Regions from separate parts of the Streptomyces sp. NPDC040410 genome, predicted to be linked through region 3. Evidence: riboswitches for the same ligand, from Rfam matches in the RefSeq annotation. Region 3 holds a riboswitch; each other region holds the start of a gene.
What was found. Region 3 has a riboswitch for cyclic di-AMP ahead of ACZ562_RS21960 (C40 family peptidase). Riboswitches for the same ligand answer to the same signal wherever they lie in the genome.

Region 1 (7,347 bases), on a different contig from region 3:
CCTTCTCCCGCCGCATGTCGGAGAGCTCGGCGCGCTGGGAGACGTACTGCCTTATCGGATAGGCGAGGGCCACGATCAGCGTGCACAGGACGAGGGCGAGCAGCGCGGCCCGGCCGGTCAGCCGGGAGCGGCGGGCCTGGCGCTTGGTCTGGGAGCGGTAGACGCGGGCCGCCGTCTGCTCGCCGAGCAGACGGATCCTGGTCGCGGTGGAGAAACGGTCCCGGTCCTTCCCGGCCATGTCCCCGCCTCCCCTTCATACGCGCGTACGTCCCCGCACACGGTACGGGACCGAGTACGGGGACGTACGTACGACTGGCTAGTGCCGCGTCAGCCAAGGTTTGCCCGTCAAGGAGCGGCGTCCGGTGCGTGCTCTCGGCGTGCCGGCCGGAAGTCCTCGTACTGGACGTACTTGGGCTTTCGGCCGGTGCGGCGAGAGGGCGTGCCGGGCGTCGCGACGGGGCGAACCTTGGCTGACGCGGCACTAGGCCTCACCCCAGGTTGGGTCAGACCCTGATCGGGTCAGTCCTTGAAACGGGGGAAGGCGCTGCGGCCGGCGTACACCGCCGCGTCGTCGAGGATCTCCTCGATGCGCAGCAGCTGGTTGTACTTGGCGACGCGCTCGGAGCGGGCCGGGGCGCCGGTCTTGATCTGGCCGCAGTTGGTGGCGACGGCCAGGTCGGCGATGGTGACGTCCTCGGTCTCGCCGGAGCGGTGGGACATCATGCACTTGAAGCCGTTGCGCTGGGCCAGCTCGACGGCGTCGAGGGTCTCGGTCAGCGAACCGATCTGGTTCACCTTCACGAGCAGGGCGTTGGCGGCGCCGTCCTCGATACCGCGGGCCAGGCGCTCCGGGTTGGTGACGAACAGGTCGTCGCCGACGAGCTGGACCTTGTCGCCGAGCTTGTCGGTGATGATCTTCCAGCCGGCCCAGTCGTCCTCGAACAGCGGGTCCTCGATGGAGACGAGCGGGTAGGCCCCGACGAGCTCCTCGTAGTACTCCGTCATCTCGGCGGCGGAGCGCTCCTTGCCCTCGAAGAGGTACTTGCCGTCCTTGTAGAACTCGGAGGCGGCGACGTCGAGCGCGAGGGCGATCTGCTCGCCGGGCACGTACCCGGCCTGCTTGACGGCCTCGAGGATGAGGTCGAGGGCCTCACGGTTGGAGCCCAGGTTCGGGGCGAAGCCGCCCTCGTCGCCGAGTCCGGTGGACAGGCCCTTGCTCTTAAGGACGGACTTGAGGGTGTGGTAGACCTCGGTGCCCCAGCGCAGCGCCTCGGAGAAGGTCTCCGCGCCGATCGGGGCGATCATGAACTCCTGGATGTCCACGTTGGAGTCGGCGTGCGAGCCGCCGTTCAGGATGTTCATCATCGGCACCGGCAGGAGGTGCGCGTTCGGGCCGCCGAGGTAGCGGAAGAGGGGGAGGTCGCTGGCCTCGGAGGCGGCGTGCGCGACGGCGAGCGAGACGCCGAGGATGGCGTTGGCGCCCAGGGAGCCCTTGTTGTCGGTGGCGTCAAGGTCGAACATGGCCTGGTCGATCAGGCGCTGCTCGGTGGCGTCGTAGCCGACCAGCTCCGGGCCGATCTGCTCGATGACGGCGAGGACGGCCTTCTCGACACCCTTGCCCTGGTAGCGGTTGGGGTCACCGTCGCGGAGCTCGATGGCCTCGAAGGCGCCCGTGGAGGCGCCGGACGGGACGGCGGCACGACCCGTGCTGCCGTCGTCGAGGCCGACCTCGACCTCGACCGTGGGGTTGCCTCGGGAGTCCAGGATTTCCCGGGCTACGACGACGTCGATGGACGGCACGAGCATCTCCTTCTTGGGATGTGACGCGGGTACGCCGGGCCGTGGCCCGGTGCGCGCAGCGCCGCGGTGGCTCTGCGAGACGAGCCTAACCGGCTCCGGTCGATCGGCCAGCCGGTCGACCGCGTGGTGGACAGAACCGAGAGTAAATTGTTTCCGAACTGAACAAAGACATCAGGACATGGTCGGTACAGAAGATGCGCCGGCACCAAAACGCGCCGGCGCAAAAAAAAGCCCCGCCCCGGTGCGTACGGGGGAATACGCACCGGAGCGGGGAGCCCGTGGGGGACGGGGGGACCCTCACGGGACCTTCGTCATGAAGGACACGGATGTGAGGGCGCTGTGGTTCGGCTGCGAGCCGCTTGTCACTTCAGGTGCAGCTGCTGACCGGGGTAGATCAGGTCGGCGTCCTCGACGATGTCCTTGTTCAGCTCGAACAGCTTCTGCCAGCCGCCCTTGACGCCGTGCTCCGCGGCGATCGAGCTGAGGGTGTCACCCTTGACGACCTTGTACTCGCCGTCGCCCTTCTTGACCTTCTTGCCGGTCGGCGTGGTGACGGTCTTCTTGGCGGCCGGCCGCTCGGCGGAACGGGACGCCTGCTGCTCGGCGGTCGAGCGGGTGCTGGTGCCGGTGCTCTGGCTCTGCGAGGAGCCGCTCGACGGGGAGCCGGCGCTGCCGCCGTTGTAGGGGGTGCTCGACAGGCCCGTGCCGCAGACCGGCCAGGCACCCTTGCCCTGGCCCGCGAGAACCTTCTCACCGATGGCTATCTGCTGCGCCTTGGTGGCCTGGTCGGCGGTGGCGGCGTACTGCGTTCCGCCGTACGCGGCCCAGGTGGAGGCGGAGAACTGCAGACCGCCGTAGTAGCCGTTGCCGGTGTTGATGGACCAGTTGCCACCGGACTCGCACTGGGCGACGGCGTCCCACTCGGAGGCGGTGGCGGCGGAAGCGGTGCCGGACGCGATCAGCGGGGCGGCGACGGCGGCGCCGGTGACACCGGCGATCGCGATGACGCGGCTCGCCTTGGACGGACGGCGGTGCTTGCCCTTGCCGGAAAACAGCATGGTTGATCCCCTCACCGACGCCTGCGAGGTGAGCTGTCGGGTTCGGGCCGGTTGAGTTGCCCGGCCGTGTCTCGCGCGGTCTCTCCTGCGCGGCACGGCTTCACCCCAAGCCGGATCCAGCTCAACTGCTGGGCCCGGCACTTACCTTGGGTCCCCCGCTCCTGCCTACGGCGCTTGACGCGACGACTGTTCCCGTGCGGCCGCTGGCAGGATTCGGCGTTGCGGCAGACGGGGCTCGTGTTGGCGAGCGGTCACGACCGTAGACACGCGATCCGGGGAATTTCAAAGGCGATCAGGGCTTCTGAGACTCATCCCACACTTTTGCCAAACCGGACATTCAGCACGAAGTATGACGCGAACTCCCGCTGCTTTTCGCCCTATTCGGCACTGAGTGCAAGGTTCTGACCGGGGACGATGTGACCTGGGTCGGGCCCGATCTCCTGCTTGTTGTGGGAGTAGAGCTCATGCCATCCGCCTTGGACGTCATGCGAGTCGGCGATGGACACGAGCGTGTCCCCGCGGCGGACGGTGTACGAGTCGTCGGCCGCGTCACCCGCGGCACTGTCCTCCCGGGCGGCGTGACGCCCCTTGGAGGCGCCGGCGCCACTCTCGCCGGCGGCCTCGTCCGCGGTGCCGCCGCGATGCCGGCCGGTACCGAGGGCTCCCGTGTCGACCAGGCTCGAAAAGCCTTCACTTTGCCCGAAGTTGTCCGAGTCGTCATTATTCGGCACATCTGCCGATGTGCCGCCGGAATCCCGTGAGCCTCCGGCACTGGAGCCGGACTCGGATTCGGACGATGTGTCGGACTTGCCAGGCTTGTCCGTCGCATCCGACTCCGCGTCCGAGTCGGCGTCCGAGTCGGCGTCCGACGACTCGTCCGACGACTTGTCCGACGACTTGTCCGACGGGGAGGGCGACGATGAGGACTCTTCGGACGAGTCGGGCAAGCCGGGTGATTCAGACGACTCGGACGAGTCCCTCGAGTCAGATGAATTGGATGAATCCGATGAACCCGATGAATCCGACGAGTTGTCGTCCCCCGTGCCGGTGTCGACGTTCGCCGAATCCTTGTCCTTGCCGAGCCCGGCGAGCAGACCACAGGTCGGCCAGGCTGCGATGCCCTGGTCGTCGAGCATCTTCTCGGCGACGGCTATCTGCTGGGAACGACTGGCCTGGTCGGCGCTCGGGGCGTAGTCGAGACCGCCGTACTTCTCCCAGTTCTCCTGAGAGACCTGGAGACCGCCGTAGTAACCGTTGCCGCTGTCCTCGCTCCAGGAGCCGCCGCTCTCGCACTCCGCGACCTGGTCCCAGGTGTTCCCGCCGGCCGCACTCGCGCCGGTGGCGGCTAGGAGCGGGATCGCGATGGCAGAGCCGGTCACCCCGGCCGCGACCAGGAGAGCCGGTGCCTGGCGGGGGCGACGGTGACGACCGTTCCCGGAGAGCATGCGGAAACCTTTCGCGAGACAACGGGGAACAACGCGGCGCGCGTTGTAAGACGTCGCGTTGATTGGTGAACGTATCGGCAGGGGATCACTTGTCACAAGTTAATGCCGCACAGATCACATGAAGATCACAGAGTTGAGGGCGTGTCACCTTTGCGCAGGTGAGCCCAGTCATGCACGCGGCATGAACTCGACCGGCAGAGTGCGCAGTCCACGCATGATCAGTCCGCCACGCCACCGCAAATCGGCTGAATCCACAGCGAGTCGCAGGTCCGGGAGCCGGGTGAGGAGCGTGGCCAGAGCGATCTGCCCCTCCAGCCGGGCCAGCGGGGCACCGAGGCAGTAGTGGATGCCGTGGCCGTACCCGAGGTGCTGGTTGTCCCGCCGTCCGAGGTCGAGGACGTCGGGATCGGCGAACCGCTCCGGGTCGCGGTCCGCCGCGGCCAGGACGACGAGGACGGGGTCGCCCGCCGCGATGTCCTGTCCGCCGATGGTGAGCGGCTGTGTGGCGAACCGCCATGTGGCGAGCTCAACAGGACCGTCGTAGCGCAGGAGTTCCTCGACGCCGGTCTCAAGGAGCCCGCGTTCCTCGGCGGCGAGGGACTTCTGCAGACGGGCTCGCTGCTCGGGGTGGGTGAGCAGGGCGTACGTGCCGTTGCCGATGAGATTGACGGTGGTCTCGAAACCCGCGAACAAAAGGATGAAGGCCATGGCCGCGGCCTCGTTCTCGGTGAGGTGCTCGCCGTGGTCCGAGGCGCGGATGAGACCGGAGATGAGGTCCTCGCCGGGGCCGGGCTCGGCGGGCAGCGCCTCGCGCTTGCGGTGGATGAGCTCGGCCAGATAGCCCCGCATCTTCTTCACGGACCGCGCGACCCCGCCCCGCGGACCGCCCCCGTGACGGATCATCATGCCCGCCCAGTCGCGGAAGTCGTCCTGGTCCTCGCGGGGGACGCCGAGCAGGTCGCAGACGGCGTAGATGGGGAGCGGGAAGGCGAACTCATGGATGAGGTCGGCGCTGCCCTTGCCGGCGAACCGGTCGATGAGGTGGTCCGTGAGTTCCTGGACGCGCGGGGCGAACTCGGCGACCCGGCGGGGGGTGAAGGCCTTGCTGACCAGTCGCCGGAGCCTGGTGTGGTCCGGCGGATCGATGTTGAGGAGATGGGTCATGAGCTCGGCCTTGCGCTCACCCGGGATACCGGTCTTGCCCTTGGCGTGGGCGGGCTCGTCGTGATGCGCCGGGTTCTTGCTGAGCCGCTGGTCGGCAAGGGCCTGCTTGGCGTCGGCGTAACGGGTGACCAGCCATGCTTCCACGCCGCTGGGGAGCTGTGTCCTGTGAACGGGGGCGTGCTCGCGGAGCCAGGCGTAGGCGGGGTAGGGATCGGTGGCGAACTCCCAGGTGAAGAGGTCGGGGGCGGGCGGCTCGGCGGTGGGCTGGTCGGTCACTCTTCGACGGTATCCGGCGCCTGTGTCCCGGGCGTCCACCCCTCGGCCGCCCGCACCGCGTCCCGGTACGACCGGGCAGCCGCACGCAGTGCCGCCTCCGGGTCGACGCCCTCCGCCTCGGCGCGTATGGCCATCACGAGCAGCTCGTAGCCGATGCCTTCGCCGTTCGGCAGCGGTACCTCCAGTCCCGCCGTGCGTACTCGCGACGCGAGTTTCGCCGCGAGAGCGAGGCCCGGCTGGCCCAGGGGAATGCCTTCGGTCAGGGAGGTGCGGCGCTTTTCCACGGCCTTGGTGCGGAGCCAGTGCTCCTTGACCTCCTCGGGGGTGGTGGCCGTCGCGTCGCCGAAGACGTGCGGGTGGCGGTGGATGAGCTTGGTGACGATTCCGCCGGCCACGTCGTCGATCGAGAAGGGGGCCGCCCCGTCCTCCGGGCGGCCCTCCTCGGCGATGCGGGCGTGGAAGACGACCTGGAGCAGGACGTCGCCCAGTTCCTCGCGCAGTTCGTCGCGGTCGCCCTCCTCGATCGCCTCGACGAGTTCGTACGCCTCCTCGATGCCGTACTTCGCCAGGCCTTTGTGGGTCTGCTGGGACGACCACGGGCACTCGGCGCGGATGCGGTCCATGACCTGGACGAGGTCGAGGAGGCGGGCTCCGGGCAGGTCGTACGAGGCGGGGAGCAGCTCCAGGTCGGGCATGTGGACGCGGCCGGAGCCGGCGAGGCGGGCCAGGCCGTCGGTCAGGGCGGGCTCGCCCTCGCCGGTGGCGACGACGACCACCGTCCGTCCGCCGGCGCAGACGCCGACCAGCTCCTCGGCGGTCGGGGACGCCTCGTCGACCGGTATCCCCGCCTCGCGCAGATACGGCAGCTGCGGGTGCGCGCCGTCCGCGCACAGGACGCGGTCGGCGGCGTGCAGCGCCTGCCAGGCGGGCCAGGAGAGCAGACCGGGCGCGACGCGGTGGCTGGTGGTGAGCAGGACGATGCGGCCGGGAGCGGCTTCGGGGCTGGTTGCGTTCACTCTCCGAACGTAACCCACGCCGCCGACAGCCCCGCGGGATATCCACAGGGCGGGTGCTGGCGGTGCTCCCGGTGGGCCGCGGGGCGCCGGTGCCGCCGTACCGTTACGTGGTCTGCTGCGTGTCCGGCGCCGTGACGTCCCGTACCCACGGTGTCTTGGCGTTGACGCGGCTGCTCTTCTCCACGTTCCACGAGCCGTAGCGCGGGTTGAGATCGACGTCGAGCTCCTTGGAGGCCTTGGACAGGGCCTCCCAGAAGGCGGTCTCCTGCGTGGTGGTGCCCAGCTTGGCGGCGAGTTTCTGGGCCTCCAGCTGGAGGCGGAGGTTGTCGTCGAGGCGCTGCGGGGGGATGCTGTACCGCTGCAGCCAGACCGTCTCCAGCGCCTTCGAGCCGCCGGCCTGCTGCTCCAGGCCGGTCCGCATCTGCTGGGTCTCCCTGCGGGTGACGGTGACGCCCGCGCCCTGGGCGGCGCGGTGCAGCACCCGGTCGAGGACCATGCCGTGCAGGGTGTCCCGGGCGAGCGTGCCGGTCTTGGCGATGGCCTGCTCGTACTGGGCGTCGTCCGGCACCGCGGCCCGCTGCGCCTCGC
Region 2 (7,347 bases), on a different contig from region 3:
CCCCGCGACCGGCAGCGCCACCCCTGGTACGCCGGGCACGGCTACGCCTGCGTCCGCGTCGACGCCCGCGGGCACGGCAACAGCGAGGGCGTGCCCGCGGACGGGTACACGGGCACGGAGTTCTCCGACGGTGTCGAGGTGGTGAACTGGCTCGCCGCGCAGCCGTGGTGCGACGGCAAGGTGGGCTTGTTCGGCGTGTCCCGGGGCGCCTTCGACTCCCTCCGGATCGCGGCCCTCGCGCCCGAGCCGCTCAAGGCGGTCGTCGCGGTCTGCTCCACGGACGACCGCTATGACAACGACGTGCACTACATGGGAGGTTCCGTCCTCGCGGCCGGCATGCACGCCCGGGCGGCCGGGATGCTCTCCCGCGTGTGCAGGCCGCCCGACCCGCTGTACGCCGGCGAGGCCTGGCGGGACCTGTGGCTCGGGCGCCTGGAATCCGTGGAGCCGTTCCTCCACACCTGGCTGGACCACCAGACCCGGGACGACTACTGGCGCCGGGACAGCGTCCGCGAGGACTACGGGGCGATCCGGGCCGCCGTCCTGGCGGTGGGCGGCTGGCACGACCCCTACCGCGACACGGTGCTCGGGCTCGTCGAACACCTCCCGCCCGACCGCGTCCGCGGCCTGATCGGCCCCTGGCCGCACCAGTACCCCGACCGCGGCCTGCCGCCGGGCCCGGCGATCGGCTTCCTCCAGGAGACCCTGCGCTGGTGGGACCACTGGCTGAAAGGGGCCGACACCGGAGCCATGGCCGAGCCGCTGCTGCGTGCGTACGTCAGCGACTCTCACCCCCCGGCGACCGGGTACGAGACGCTGCCGGGCCGCTGGGTCGGCGAGCAGGCCTGGCCCTCCCCCCACGTCAAGACCGTCACGCACGTCCTCCGGGGCAGCCCGCTGCTCGTCCGCTCCCCGCAGCACACCGGCCTCGACGCCGGCCGTGTCGTACCCATGGGCGACGACGCCGACCTGCCGCCCGACCAGCGGGAGGAGGACGCACGGTCGGTGTGCTTCGAGTTCGAGGTGGGCGAGGAGACCTGGGTGCTGGGGCGGCCGGGGGTGCGGCTGCGGCTGACCTCCGAGGTGCCGGGCGGGCAGGTGATCGCCCGGGTGTGCGACGTGGCTCCCGACGGTGCCTCCACCCTGGTCACCCGGGGTGTGCTGAACCTGTCGGCGCGGCGGGGCCCGGAGCGGGCGGTGCCGTGGACGCCGGGTGCCACCGAGGAGGTCGCCTTCGAGCTGAACGGCGTCGGCCACGCCTTCCCGGCCGGCCACCGCATCCGGCTCGCCGTCTCCTCCGCGTACTGGCCGTGGATCTGGCCCCGGCCGGACTCGGCGGCGGGCTTCACCCTGGACCCTGTGGGCAGCTTCCTCGAACTGCCGGTCCGAGGCCGTGAGTCGGGCGGGACGGTCACGTTCGAGGAGCCGGAGCAGTCAGCACCGCTCGGCGTCAACTCCCCCGCCACACTGGACGAACCGCGCCCGCAGCGGCTCGTGGTGCGTGATGTGGCCAAGGGCGAGTGGCGGGTCGAGGTCGACCCGTGCCGCGACGGCACCCGTATGTACCCCGACGGGCTGGAGAGCACGGAGGAGGCGCTGGAGACGTACACGATCAACGAGCGGGACCCCCTCTCTGCCCGCACCCGCTCGGACTGGTCGATCCGGCTGCACCGTCCCGAGACGGCGTGGGACACGACGGTCCGCACGCGTTCGGAGATCAGGTGCGACGGGGCGGACTTCGTCACGTCCGACGAGGTGGTCTGCACGGACGGCGGCGAGGTGGTCTTCCACCGGACCTGGGAGAAGCGGATCCCACGAACGTCTGGTTGACAATGAGTTGGGCTCATTGCCCGATTTGCCGTTCTTGCGGAAGCCCGTGACTTGCCTCACTTCGCCACGCGAGCCGACTTCACCCTCTCCGGAGACGACTCACCTCTTACCGTGGCGAGTTGATACTTGGCGACCGCAAAGGATCAAGCACCCCAAACACCTCAGATCAAGGTCAATAGGGGCGAGGTGTGAATCCGGTACTTGTTCCGGACATGTGCTCTCGCATACGTTCCCGGCCGTCGGGTGGACGCCGAATCCTGCCGCCGCCCGGCCCGAGACTCATCGACGAACACACTTCGCGCACGGCAGGAGCGGGGGACCCAGGTAAGTCGCCGCACCGGACGCCACAAAGGCGTACCGGGACGGCTGGGGGTGCAGTCGCGTCCGTCAGGGCGCGGCCGGGCAGCTCCCGCCCGAACCCGACAGCTCACCTCGCAGGCGCCGGAGAGGAACTCGCCATGTCCGCAGCCGGTCAGCCCCGCCGCACCAGAACAGCCCGCCTCGCCCGCAAGCTCGCCGTCGCCGGCACCGGAATAGCCGTTCTGGCGCTCCCGCTCATCGGCGCGACCACCGCGTCCGCGGCCACCCCCACCGTGACCACCGCCTCCTCGCTCGGGTACGCCAACAACCTCGACGGCTGGATCCGGGCGTCGCTCCAGGTCATGGCGGAGCACGGGATCCCGGGGACGTACGACGGCATCTACCGCAACATCATCCGCGAGTCCTCGGGCAACCCCTACGCCATCAACCTCTGGGACTCCAACGCGGCCGCGGGCACGCCGTCCAAGGGCCTGCTGCAGGTCATCGACCCGACCTTCCGCGCCTACCACGTCGCCGGCACGTCCTGGGACTCGTACGACCCGGTCGCGAACATCACCGCCGCCTGCAACTACGCGGCCGCGCGCTACGGCTCGATCGACAACGTCTTCGGGGCCTACTAGGCCCGGTCGGCGTCGACTAGGCCCCGCGTCGGCGTCTACCGGGGCCCGGGGAAGAGCCGCTCGAGGACGACGGCGATGCCGTCGTCCTCGTTCGACAGGGTGATCTCGTCGGCCACGGCCTTGAGTTCGGGGTGGGCGTTGGCCATCGCCACGCCGTAGGCGGCCCAGTCGAACATCGGGATGTCGTTGGGCATGTCGCCGAAGGCGATGGTCCGGTCCGGGCCGAGGCCCAGGTGTTCGGCGGCCAGGGCGAGACCGGTGGCCTTGGTGACACCGCTTGGCTGGAGTTCGACGGTGCCGGGGCCGGACATGGTGACCGTCGCGAGCGACCCGGCCACCGATCGCGCCGTCGCCGCCAACTCGTCGTCGCTCAGTTCGGGGTGGCGCAGCAGCACCTTGCTGATGGGTTCGCACCACAGGTCGTCACGCCGGCCGACCCGTACCGCGGGGAGGGTCGGGTGCGGCATCAGGTAGCCCGGTTCGATGAGCGTGAGTCCGTCGACGCCGTCCTGGTCGACCGCGGCGTACACCTGTCCCACCTCGGCCTCTATCTTGCCGAGCGCGGTCTCGGCCAGCTCCCGGTCCAGGGTGACGGACCACAGCAGACGGTCCGCGCCGGCGTCGTACACCTGCGCGCCCTGTCCGCAGACCGCGAGCCCGTTGCTCCCGAGGTCGTCGAGGAGCGGCCGCACCCTGGGCGCCGGGCGGCCGGTCACCACGAGGTGCCGCGCGCCTGCCGCCACCACCCGCCGGAGCGCGGCGACCGACCGGTCGGAGAGGGTGTCGTCCCCGCGGAGCAGAGTTCCGTCCAGGTCGGTGGCGATCAGTGAATACGCGGTGGGTGCTGCCATGATCAGAGAATACGGATGGAAAGCCCCCTCGACTCGACGCGAACCGGACGGCTACTGCTTTCACATCCGTGACGGCCGTTCCGGTTGCGGGAGTTGGAGCGGCTGCGCCCCGCCTCGTACCACCGGATCTGTCGGCAGGATCACACCCGCCGTGCCCTCGTCGGCGATCCGGGCGAGGACATACGGACCATTTCGGCCCTGATGCGGTCGAAGGGCTGCCGCATGGTCGTCAGGGCGGGGGTGACGGCCCGCCGGGCGACCGGTGTCGCCCGGGGTGTCGAGCGGTCCGGTGATCATGCCGATGCGGCGACGAAGGGCGAACGGTCCGCAAGGAGAAGCGGAAAGAAACAGCAAAAAGAAATAGCGGCCTCTGCACCAATTGGACACAGGATGGTCCGGTACCTACCCCTGGCCCCACCTCGGGCGGTACCGTCCTGAGGTGTCCAGGGGGGACTTGATCGGGGGGTCATGTTGAGCAGTGGACGCATTCGTGTGCTGAGGCCCGAGGAGCTCGGTGCCGGGGACAGGGAACTCTGGCGGGAACTGCGCGCCAAGTCGGGTCTGCCACGGAACCCGTTCATGGAGCCGGAGTTCACCGACGCGGTCGGCCGGGTCCGGCCGAGGGCGCGCGTGGCGGTGGTGTACGAGGGAGTCGAGGCCGCCGGTTTCCTGCCGCACGAGAGAGGGCCATTGGGACAGGGCCGGGCGCTGGCGTTCGGCGTGTCCGACTGCCAGGGCGCGGTGCTGCCGCAGGGCTTCGCGCTGGAGGCCGACGAACTGCTGCGGGCCTGCTCGCTGTCCAGCTTCGCCTTCGACAACCTGGAGGCGGAGCAGGGCCTGTTCGTTCCGGCCGCGGCCGCGGAGTACACCTCCTACGTCATCGACGTGGAGAAGGGGTACGACGCCTACGAGACCGTACTGCGCGCCCAGTCGCCGAAGTTCCTCAAAACCACGCTCGCCAAGGAGCGCAGGCTCGGCCGCCAGGTCGGCGAGCTGCGCTTCGCGTTCGACGAGCGTGATCCCGCCGCGCTGCGCACCCTCATGGAGTGGAAGTCCGCGCAGTACCGCAGGACGGGCCGCCGCGACCGGTTCTCGCAGGAGTGGATCACCCGGCTCGTGCACACGCTCGCCGACACCCGGGAGGCCGAGTGCGCGGGCACGCTGTCCGTGCTGTACGCCGGCGACCGGCCGCTCGCCGCGCACTTCGGACTGCGCTCGTCGACGGTCCTGGCCTGCTGGTTCCCGTCGTACGACCCGGAGTTCGCGAAGTTCTCGCCGGGACTGGTGCTGCATCTGCGGATGGCCGAGGCGGCGGCCGCGGCCGGTATCGGCCTGCTGGATCTGGGGCGGGGCGCCGCTGAGTACAAGGACTCGCTGAAGACGGGCGAACTGCCCGTGTACGAGGGGGCGGCGACCCGCCCCGGACCGGGCGCCGCGATGCACTGGCTGAGCGTCGAACCCGCCCGCCGGGCGCACCACTTCGTCCGCAACCGGCCCCGGCTCGCGTCGGCGGCCGCACGGACGCTGAAGGGCGTGGCCCGGCTGCGCCGGTCGTGACACGAGGGGCACCACGGGGCACCACGGAAGCAAAGACGCGAGGGGGAGAGGTCGCATGTCCCGTACAACGCGCGCGCAGGACGAGATACGGCGGTTCCGGAGCATCAGACCGGTGCAGGTCGCCGAGCTGGACCTCAGGGGGGAGGATGCCTGGCTCAGACCCGGGCCCGGCAGTCCGCCCGTGACCTCGGGCGAGGTCTTCGTCCTGGTCAGGCGGGAGGGGCGGCCCGTCGGCACGCTGCTCGGCCGGGTTCCCGAGGGCGCGGAGCCCAAGGCCGTACTGGCCGGGCTCGCCCGGGAGAGCCGCCCACCGGGGCAGGCACCCGAGGAGCTGCCCGAGCCGCCGCTCACCAGCGTCGTGGTCGCCACCCGGGAGCGCGCCGAGCAGCTCGCCCGCGCTCTCGACTCACTGCTCGCCCAGGACCACCCGGACTTCGAGATCGTCGTGGTCGACAACGCGCCCCTTACGACCGGGACCCGGGACCTGGTCGAACGCAAGTACGGCGAGCGCGTGCGGTATGTGCGCGAGCCCGTCCCCGGACTCGCCGTCGCCCACAACCGGGGCATCGAGGCCGCCCGCGGCGAGGTGATCGCCTTCACCGACGACGACGTCGTCGCCGACCCGCGCTGGCTCACCGAGCTGGCCGCACCGTTCACCGCCGACCCCGGTCTCGGCTGCGTCACCGGCCTGATCCTGCCGGCGCGGCTGAGCACCCCGGCCCAGATACTGCTGGAGAGCCACGGCGGCTTCGCGAAGGGCTTCGCCCCGCGCACGTACGACCCCGAGGACCCGCCCGCCGACGAGCCGCTGTTCCCGTTCACCGCGGGGCGGTTCGGCTCCGGCGCCAACATGGCCTTCCGCACGTCGGTGCTGCGTGCCGTCGGCGGCTTCGACCCGGCCACCGGCGCGGGAACGCTCGCCCGGGGCGGTGACGACCTCTACGGGTTCGTCCGCGTACTCGCCCAGGGGCACCGGCTGCGGTACACCCCGCAGGCCCTGGTGTGGCACCACCACCGCGACACCTGGCGGGACCTCGAGACCCAGGCGTACGGCTACGGCGCGGGCCTGACCGCGTATCTCACCGCCGTTCTGGTGCGCCGCCCGGCCCTGCTGCCGGCGTTCCTCGCACGACTGCCCCGCGGTCTCGCCCACGCCCGCACCCTGACCGCCGCGCGCGCGGCGGACGGAAGGGGGGCCCCGGGCGACCACGACACCCGCGGCCACCCGTGGCCAGGGCGCCTGTCCCGCCTTCAGCGCAGGGGGATGCTGTACGGCCCCGTCGGCTACGTCCGGGCCCGGCGCGCCCTCCGTACGACCGGCCGGGGGACGCGATGAACGCGGCGGGGGCGAGCGGCAGAGGCGGCGAACCGGTCCGCGGCGCGGGGGGCCGCGGACCGGGGGGCCGCGGGAGCATCCCGGTCTTCCTGTATCACGCCGTTATGGACGACCCGCCCGGCTGGATCGCCGAGTTCACCGTCACACCGAAGCAGTTCGCGGCCCATCTCGACGCCGTCGTCGACAGCGGCCGCACACCCGTCACCATCAGCGCGCTCGCCGACCACCTCGCGGGGCGGGCTCCGCTTCCGCCCCGGCCCGTGCTGCTCACCTTCGACGACGGCTTCGCCGACCTGCCCGGCCCGACCGCCGAGGCGCTCGCCGGGCGTGCGCTGCCGGCCACCGCCTACCTCACGACCGGCGCCGTCACCCCGGGCGGACGCAGCCTGCTGCCGCCCGCCCCGATGATGACCCTGGACCGGGCGGCGGAGCTGGAGCAGTGCGGCATGGAGGTGGGCAGCCACACGGTGACGCACGCCCAGCTGGACACGCTGTCCGGCCGGGACCTGGCGCACGAACTGCGCACGTCCAAGGCGGTGCTGGAGGACTGTCTCGGCCATCCGGTCCCGCATCTCGCCTATCCGCACGGCTACAACAGCCCGCGGGTGCGGGCGATGTCCGCCGACGCCGGGTACGAGACGGCGACGGCCGTGCGGCACGCGCTCAGTTCGGACCGGGACGAGCGCTACCGCATCGCCCGCCTCATCGTCCGGCAGAGCCACACCGTCGCCGACGTCGAGGGCTGGCTGGCGGGCACGGGCGTCCGGGTCGCGCCGTACCCGGACGGCCCGAAGACGGTGGCGTGGCGCTGGTACCGGCGGGCCCGCGCGGT
Region 3 (7,347 bases):
TCGACGGCGTCCGCGGTCGTGGCGGGGCGCTCGAACGCGGGAAGGCCCGGCGGACGCTCCCAGTCGAGGACGTCGTCGAGGGGGTGCAGCACGATCTCGTCGGCGAGATCCGCGACTGCCACCACGTCCGCCGCCGTCACCAGATGGTCCTTGGGAACCACGACCACCGTCGTCTCGGTGTAGAGCGGGATCGCGCTGAAGACCGTACGGTCCACCGGCAGCCGTACGAGCGCCGCGTCCGCGTCCTTGCCGCGCAGGACATCGGATGCCTCCGCGGCCCGCACCTGGACGAGCGTCAGGGGGACGCCGGGCATGCGCTCGTTCCAGATCCGCACCCACTTGCCGAGGGTCACGCCAGGGACGTACGCGAGCCGGAACGAAGGAGGTGCTTCCGAGCCTGTCACCAGGCCAGGCTACCGGGCGTGGTCGGACGTCTCGTCCGCGGTCGTTAGTCTTGACGCCATGAAGTCGCACCAGACCGCCCAGACGATGAAGCCCGCGACCGCGGCGAAGAAGCTGGGCGTGTACCTCCCGGCCACCCCCGCGGAATTCCAGGCGGGCGTCGTCTCGCGCGCCGAGTTCAACGAGCTGCAGGCCAATCCGCCCGAATGGCTTCAGGAGCTGCGGCGCACCGGCCCGCACCCCCGCCCGGTGGTCGCGGCGAAGCTCGGCGTCTCCATCGCGGGACTGGCGCGCGGCGGGGTGACCGAGGCGCTCACCACCGAGCAGATCGAGGCGCTCAGGCAGGACGGGCCCGAGTGGCTGGAGAAGGAGCGCGCCACCCAGGCCGAGGTCCGCAAGGAAGCGGTGCGCGTCAAGAAGAAGAACGCCGAGCGCGAGGTTTCCTGACCGCACTTCCTCCGGGTGAGCGCACCGCTGAAACGGACGTGATCACCGCCGGAGAGGATGCGATCATCGCGGGAAAATCCCCATGCACCGGCTCGAACGCTTCTGCGATCATCCCGGGATGGGTCACACTCTCGAACCGCTGGTCGTCCGGCACACCCGCCGGCTCCCGTCCCCGACGGGACCCGCCGGGACGGGCGACGTCGCGGCGCGGCAGTTCGACGCCGCGCTGATGTCCGTCGGCTTCAAACTCTCGGCGGGCCTGCTGGAGCGCCTGTCGGGACTGTCCGAGGGCGCAGTCGTCGACACCGCCGTGCGCACACTGGCCGCCGTCCGCGAGATGGTCGGCGACCACGTCCGGCACAACGTCTACTTTCTCGACTTCCCGGCCCATGTGCCGGACACCTTCGACTTCTGGATGCGGTGCATCGCCGAGGCACTCGCCGACGACACCTCGCGCACCAGCACCATCGACCAGCTGCGCAGCGGTGTGGTGGACCTGCTCACCCTCCCGTCCTACGGCAGCTACCGGCACACGTACGCCGAGATGCTCGCCGCCCACGAGGAACTGATCGCCGCGGCGGGCGACCGGATGACGGTCCTGCATCTGGGCGGTGACCTGGACGACGAGGTCACCGCGCTGTACCTGGCGCTGGCGGGCAGCGCCACGCCGCTGGGCGAGGCCGGCCTGCGCGACCTGGGGATCCTGGCCGGGCGGTGCGTGACCGGCCCCCAGCCCGAGGCGATCCCGGTCCGGGAGAACCGCGCCGTCATCAACCGGGCCCGGCTGGGAGCGGGCGTGGACCTCCTGCTGGACACGGTCACCGACGTGCTGCGGCTGGCCTGCGCGGTCTCGGGCGGTGACGTGACCCTGCAGGAACCGACCCGTTTCCGGGCCCTGTCCCGCCCGGTCCGCCGCGCCCTGCTCGAGGGACTCGACTCGGTCGTCGCCGGCGCCCCCGCCAAGCTCGCCGACGTGTCCGCGCACCGCGAGGCGTTCAAACGGCTCGGTGAACGTCTCCATCCGCACGAGTACCCGCGGTGGCCGCACGCCGCCGACGTGTTCGCGGTCGCGCGGGGCGAGAGCAAGGCGCGGTCCTTCGACGGCCGGGTCGAGGAGCTCCTCGGCGGCGGCGACGTCATCGCAGCCGTGGAGCTGCTGAAGTCGGCGCCGGGCAAGCTGTTCCGTTCGCTGGACCGGCTGCTGCGGTCGGCCTCCGGCCAGGACGAGCGGGATGCCGTCATCACCGCCGCCGAGCAGGTCGCCCCGCTGGTCTCGGGCCGGGTCGTGCTGTCGGTCCGCGAGCACCTGCACAACCGCGGCGAAGAGAGCCGGCCCGAGAAGCGTCCTGAGAGCCGTCCTGCGGATCCTGAGAAGCCCGCCGCCCGCCGTGTCTTCGTCAACCGCTCGGGCCGCGCCTGGGTCGCTCCCGACACCCGCCTGCCCGTACTGTCGGCGGACCGCGAGCGTCTGATCGCCTCGCTCGACGCCGAGACGCGCCGCCGGCTCCCGGACCCGGGCCACCTGCTGGTCGACCCGGACGTCCTGGACGTGGCGCTTCCGCTCAGCGGCAAGGCGACCGCATCCGGTCTCGGCGTGCTGCCGCGCGGCTCCGTCTCCCCCGTCGACGGCGAACTGCTGCGCTTCTTCGTGTACTGGAAGCAGAGGGAGCACGTGACCGACTACGACCTGTCGGCGCTGCTGCTGGACGCCGACTACACGGTGATCACCTGGCTGTCCTACACCGCCCTGACCGACCTGGAGGGCGAGCACTCCGGCGACATCACCGAAGCGCCCGACGGCGCCTCGGAGTTCATCAACCTGAGGCTGGGCGCCGCTCGCGGCACGTTCATCGTCCCGCAGGTCAACATCTTCTCCGGGGAGGGGTTCGAGGAGGTCGAGGAGTCGTTCTTCGGCTTCATGCTGCGCGACGCCGACCAGCAGGGCCGGCCGTTCGAACCGCGCACCGTGCGCATGAAGTCGGAGCTGCGTGGTCCCGGCCGGGTCGCGCTGCCTCTGGCGTTCCGGCGGGGGCACGACGGCCGGTGGCAGGCCAAGTGGCTGCACCTGTACCTGAAGGGCACTCCGTCGGCCAACCGGGTCGAGGAGAACCGGGTGTCGGTCGCGACGCTGCTGCGCGGGATCGTCGAGCGCGAGCAGCTCACGGTCCGGTACCTGATCGACCTGATGTCCGACGACGCGACGACGACCGTGACGTCGTGGGACGGCAGGACGGTGCCGGACGGCCCGGTCACCTACATCGGCCTGGAGCGTCCCGACGGCCTGCACCCGGACTCCCGGGTCATCACCCCCGAAAACCTGCGCGACGTGATCCCCGGCTGACTGCTAGCGTGGAGCGCGGCGAGGCCATGAACGGGCTTCCTTCTCATTCCGCTGCGGCGGCCTGTCACTAGCCCGTTCGCTTTCCTCGCCCTCGACGTCGCACCGGGCGGCGTCGGCGGTCACTCCGCCGGCGCCGCCTGCTGGTAGCCGTCCAGCACCGTCCCAGATGCGGGCACCCGAAGAGCCTGAGCATCGCCAGGTCGGCCTCGCGGTGGCCGCCGTGCGCGGCCGGGTCGATCAGCCACACATGCCCGTCGGCGCCCCGCAGCGCGTTGCCGTTCCACAGGTCGCCGTGCAGCCGGCCCTGCGGCTCGGCCGGAGCCTCCCGGCCGTCGAGGAAACCGTCCTGGACCACTACTGCCTGGCGGGCCGGGCGAGGCCCGAGCTGACCGCCGGTCACTCCTCGGCACAACGAAGGTCACCATTACGTATCGGACATTCGGGGCTTCAACCTTCACACGAGGCACACAAGTTGGTTAGGTTGACGGCGGGCTGTTCGACTCCCTCCGGCGGACCGCGCCGGGTCGCACAGCCTCCGCCGAGTCCGGTGCGCCGTAAGGCAGGCCGGAACCGGGGACCCAACCGAAACTCGGGGTGAATCGGCCCAACCGCCCTTCGGGGAGGGGTCGTAGGGCACACCTTCCGGATCGTCCGCCCGAACCCGTCAGCTAACTCGGTAGGCGGAGCACGGAAGGAGTACGTCCCTCATGGCGCCGGAACGATCGTCGCGCCCCCGAGGTCTCAGCCTCCCCGGCATGCGCAACTCCGCCCTCGCGACGGCGGCGCTTACCTCTGTGGCCCTGTTCTCCCAGACAGCCGACGCCACGCCCGGGGACGACGGACCGAGCCGCGAAGAGGTCCAGCAGCGGGTCAACGCGCTCTATGACCAGGCCGAGACCGCCTCCGGTACCTCCAACGCGACCCGTGCGACGCCGTCGGGTTCGCGCCGCGCGGGCGGGGCGCCCGCCGAGGGGGCCGGGCGCTCGGATCCCGCGCTCGACGACGTGGCCCGGCAGTGGTTCGACATGGCGCGCTCGCGCCTCGGTCCGACCGTTCCGGCGGTGCTGCCGCGCGACAGGATGCCGGCGGCCGCTGCCCAGTCCCGGCCCGCGGAACGGCAGGCTGCTCTACCGGAGTTGACGGCAGAGAGAGCCTCCGCCGCCGTACGGGAGCTGCCCGCCGGGTCGGCCTCCAGGCCCGTACTGGAGCTGACCGCAGGGCCGCCGGCTCCCGCTTCCGTACCCGCGCTGCCGGCCGCACCGGAGACGGGACAGCGCGCGCCTCTTGCCCTGCCCGCGCCGGCCGTCAAGGACGAGCGGTCGGCGTTGCGAACCTCCAAGGAGCAGAGCCGGCACAAGCTCGCCGAGGCCCGTGAGCTGCTGTCCCGGCACATCCAGCAGAGGACGCCGGTCGCGGCGCTCGAGGCCGCGCCGGCCGACGCCCCCCGGTTCGCCACGCCGGAGCCGGATCGCCCCGCCGACGAGGAGGCGGCGTGGACCCTGCAGCAGCCCGCCGCGAACGAGGCGTGGCCCCAGCAGCAGCCGGCCGAGAGCATGGCGTGGCCCCAGCAGACCGGCGAAGTGGCCCGGCGGCAACAGCAGACCGGCGAAGTGGCCCGGCAGCAGACCGGCGAAGCGGCCTGGCGGCAACAGCAGCCCTCACCCGGCCCGGCCACCACCACGGCCTTCGACGCGGTCCGTCCCGCAGGCGCCGTCAGCACCGCGGATCCGGTGACCGGCGGAAAGGCCGAACGCGCCCTCGCCTTCGCGCGCGCCCAGACCGGCAGGCCGTGCGTCATGGGGGCGACCGGACCGGACTCGTACGACTGCGCGAGCCTCACCCAGGCCGCCTGGAAGGCCGCCGGCGTCGCACTCCCGCGTTCCGCACCCGACCAGGCGAACGCCGGCACCGTGATCCCCCTCAGCACCGTCCTGCCCGGCGACCTGGTCTTCTTCCACGACGACCTCACTCACGTCGGCCTCTACACCGGCGACGGGTTGATGATCCACGCACCGGAGCCGGGGGCGTACATACGCGAGGAGTCGGTCTACAACGTCGGGGAGTCGGCGATCCGCGGAGCCGTGCGGCTCGCCTGACAATTGGCGGCCGCGCGGGCTGCCAAAGGAGAGCAAACCCACCGCGGCTTCGACCCGCGCCCGTCCGGTGACGGGGCCGACACGGCAAAGGGGCGGCACGGTCGGCGTGTCGCCCGGCGCCGCCGCGGAGTTCGGCCGGCTCGGGGACGAGGCCATGGGCCCGCTGCGGGCCGGGTTCCCGTTCGCGCAGCACGACGGGGCCGGGCAGGACAGAACGCCTGTCACGGCACGTCATGCGGCCGGAACGGGGTGGGAACGCCGGGCCGTCGAACTGACCGTCCAGGACCACCCGTCGGCGTTGGCCGCCAAGGAACTGCGCCTCACCCAGCAAGGAGTGAAGCAGCTGCTCTCCGCCGTCTACCGCAAGATCGGCACCGATGCCGCCGGGTTCCCCGAAGCTGAGGACCTTTCCCCGTCCCCTGCCGTGACCTGCGGGTCTCACCGCGCGGTTCCCGGCCTCACGTGGGGCCGGGGCCTCCACCGCCCTGGAGGCGTTCCAGGTCGGAGGGACGGACCTGGATGACCACGATGGCGATCAGCGCGGCGACCACGGTGAAGATCGCCGCCATGACGAAGGCGGCCGAGGCCCCGGCGGTGAGGACCTCGTCGGACCAGGGCGCCGGGAGCTGCCCGGTGCGTTCGAACCGCAGGCGCTCGGCCGGGGTCGCCTGCGCCAGGAAGCCCGGGACCTGTTTCTCCGCCTCGTTGTTGCTGGCCGTGCCGAACATCGTGACCAGGATGGACAGTCCGAGCGAACCACCGACCTGCTGGGTGGCGTTGAGGAGTCCGGAGGCCGCACCGGTCTCCTGGACGGGGACGTTGGAGAGCGCCATCAGCGTGAGCGAGACGAACTCCATGCCCATGCCCAGGCTGAAGACGAGCATCGGACCGAGCACGCTGCCCGCGTAGGTGGAGTGGACGTCGGTCAGGGTCAGCCAGGCCAGACCCGCCGCGGCGAGGATCGCGCCCACCACCATGAACGGTTTGGGGCCGTACGTCGGCAGGAAACGGGAGGCCAGCCCGGCGCCGATCGCGATGACCGCGCTGACGGGGAGGAAGGCGAGCCCCGCCTGCAACGGGCTGAAGTCCAGCACGTTCTGCACGAACAGCGTGAGGAAGAAGAACATGCCGAAGATCGCGGCGGCGAGGCACAGCATGATTCCGTACGTGCCCGCGCGGTTGCGGTCGGCGAACATGTGCATCGGCGTGATCGGCTGTCTGGAACGCCTCTCGACCAGGATGAACACCACGAGGACAACGACGGCCGCGCCGAAGGAGGCGAGGGTGAGCGCGTCCCGCCAGCCCTCCTGCGCGGCTCTGATGAACCCGTACACCAGCAGCACCATGCCGACGGTGGACGTCAGCGCGCCGGTGATGTCGAAGTGACCGGGGTGACGTTCGGACTCCTTGATCCAGCGGGGCGTGGCGAGGGCGATGAGCAGTCCGATCGGAACGTTCACGAAGAGCACCCAGCGCCAGTTCAGCCACTCGACGAGGACACCGCCGGCGAGCAGCCCGATCGCGCCGCCGCCCGCAGAGACCGCGGCGAACACGCCGAACGCCCGGTTGCGCTCGGGTCCTTCACGGAAGGTGGTACTGATCAGGGCGAGGGCCGTCGGAGAGGCGATGGCGCCGCCGACGCCCTGGAGAGCGCGTGCGCCGAGGAGTTGGGCCTCGTTCTGGGCGAGCCCTCCGAGCAGGGAGGCGAGCACGAAGAGCAGCACGCCGAAGATGAAGACGCGCCGTCTGCCGAGGATGTCGCCGGTCCTGCCGCCGAGCAGCAGCAGCCCGCCGAAGGTGAGCGTGTACGCGTTGATCACCCAGGACAGGCTGGTGGTGGAGAAGTCGAGGGCGCTCTGGATGTGCGGGAGCGCGATGTTCACGATGGTGATGTCGAGGACCACCATCAGCTGACACGACGCGATGACCAGCAGCGCCATCAGGTTTCCGCCACCGCCGCCTTCCCGGGCGGTGGTCTGTTCTGCGGAGGTCGGCTGGGGGCTGCTGCTCATGGCATGTCGCACTCTCGGGGGTCGGTCGAACCCTCGCGAGGGATCAGTG

Region 1: another riboswitch for cyclic di-AMP. It lies ahead of ACZ562_RS21315 (transglycosylase family protein); the one in region 3 lies ahead of ACZ562_RS21960 (C40 family peptidase).
Region 2: another riboswitch for cyclic di-AMP. It lies ahead of ACZ562_RS08810 (transglycosylase SLT domain-containing protein); the one in region 3 lies ahead of ACZ562_RS21960 (C40 family peptidase).

What each region holds. Positions count from the first base shown of each region.
Region 1 is NZ_JBVIVK010000010.1:208,224-215,570, reverse strand. It holds gene ACZ562_RS21325 (FtsB family cell division protein) at 1-238, opposite strand, end outside; gene eno (phosphopyruvate hydratase) at 520-1,806, opposite strand; gene ACZ562_RS21315 (transglycosylase family protein) at 2,163-2,858, opposite strand; cyclic di-AMP (ydaO/yuaA leader) riboswitch at 2,862-3,041, opposite strand; gene ACZ562_RS21310 (transglycosylase family protein) at 3,236-4,303, opposite strand; gene ACZ562_RS21305 (cytochrome P450 family protein) at 4,472-5,743, opposite strand; gene ACZ562_RS21300 (nucleoside triphosphate pyrophosphohydrolase) at 5,740-6,759, opposite strand; gene ACZ562_RS21295 (SurA N-terminal domain-containing protein) at 6,863-7,347, opposite strand, start outside.
Region 2 is NZ_JBVIVK010000003.1:311,916-319,262, forward strand. It holds gene ACZ562_RS08805 (CocE/NonD family hydrolase) at 1-1,830, shown strand, start outside; cyclic di-AMP (ydaO/yuaA leader) riboswitch at 2,113-2,284, shown strand; gene ACZ562_RS08810 (transglycosylase SLT domain-containing protein) at 2,289-2,771, shown strand; gene ACZ562_RS08815 (HAD family hydrolase) at 2,807-3,622, opposite strand; gene ACZ562_RS08820 (GNAT family N-acetyltransferase) at 4,091-5,179, shown strand; gene ACZ562_RS08825 (glycosyltransferase family 2 protein) at 5,235-6,515, shown strand; gene ACZ562_RS08830 (polysaccharide deacetylase family protein) at 6,620-7,347, shown strand, end outside.
Region 3 is NZ_JBVIVK010000011.1:32,026-39,372, forward strand. It holds gene ACZ562_RS21940 (LysR substrate-binding domain-containing protein) at 1-404, opposite strand, end outside; gene ACZ562_RS21945 (DUF5997 family protein) at 463-849, shown strand; gene ACZ562_RS21950 (TerD family protein) at 968-3,190, shown strand; partial or broken gene ACZ562_RS21955 (fructosamine kinase family protein) at 3,319-3,509, opposite strand; cyclic di-AMP (ydaO/yuaA leader) riboswitch at 3,717-3,889, shown strand; gene ACZ562_RS21960 (C40 family peptidase) at 3,946-5,286, shown strand; gene ACZ562_RS21965 (MFS transporter) at 5,745-7,298, opposite strand.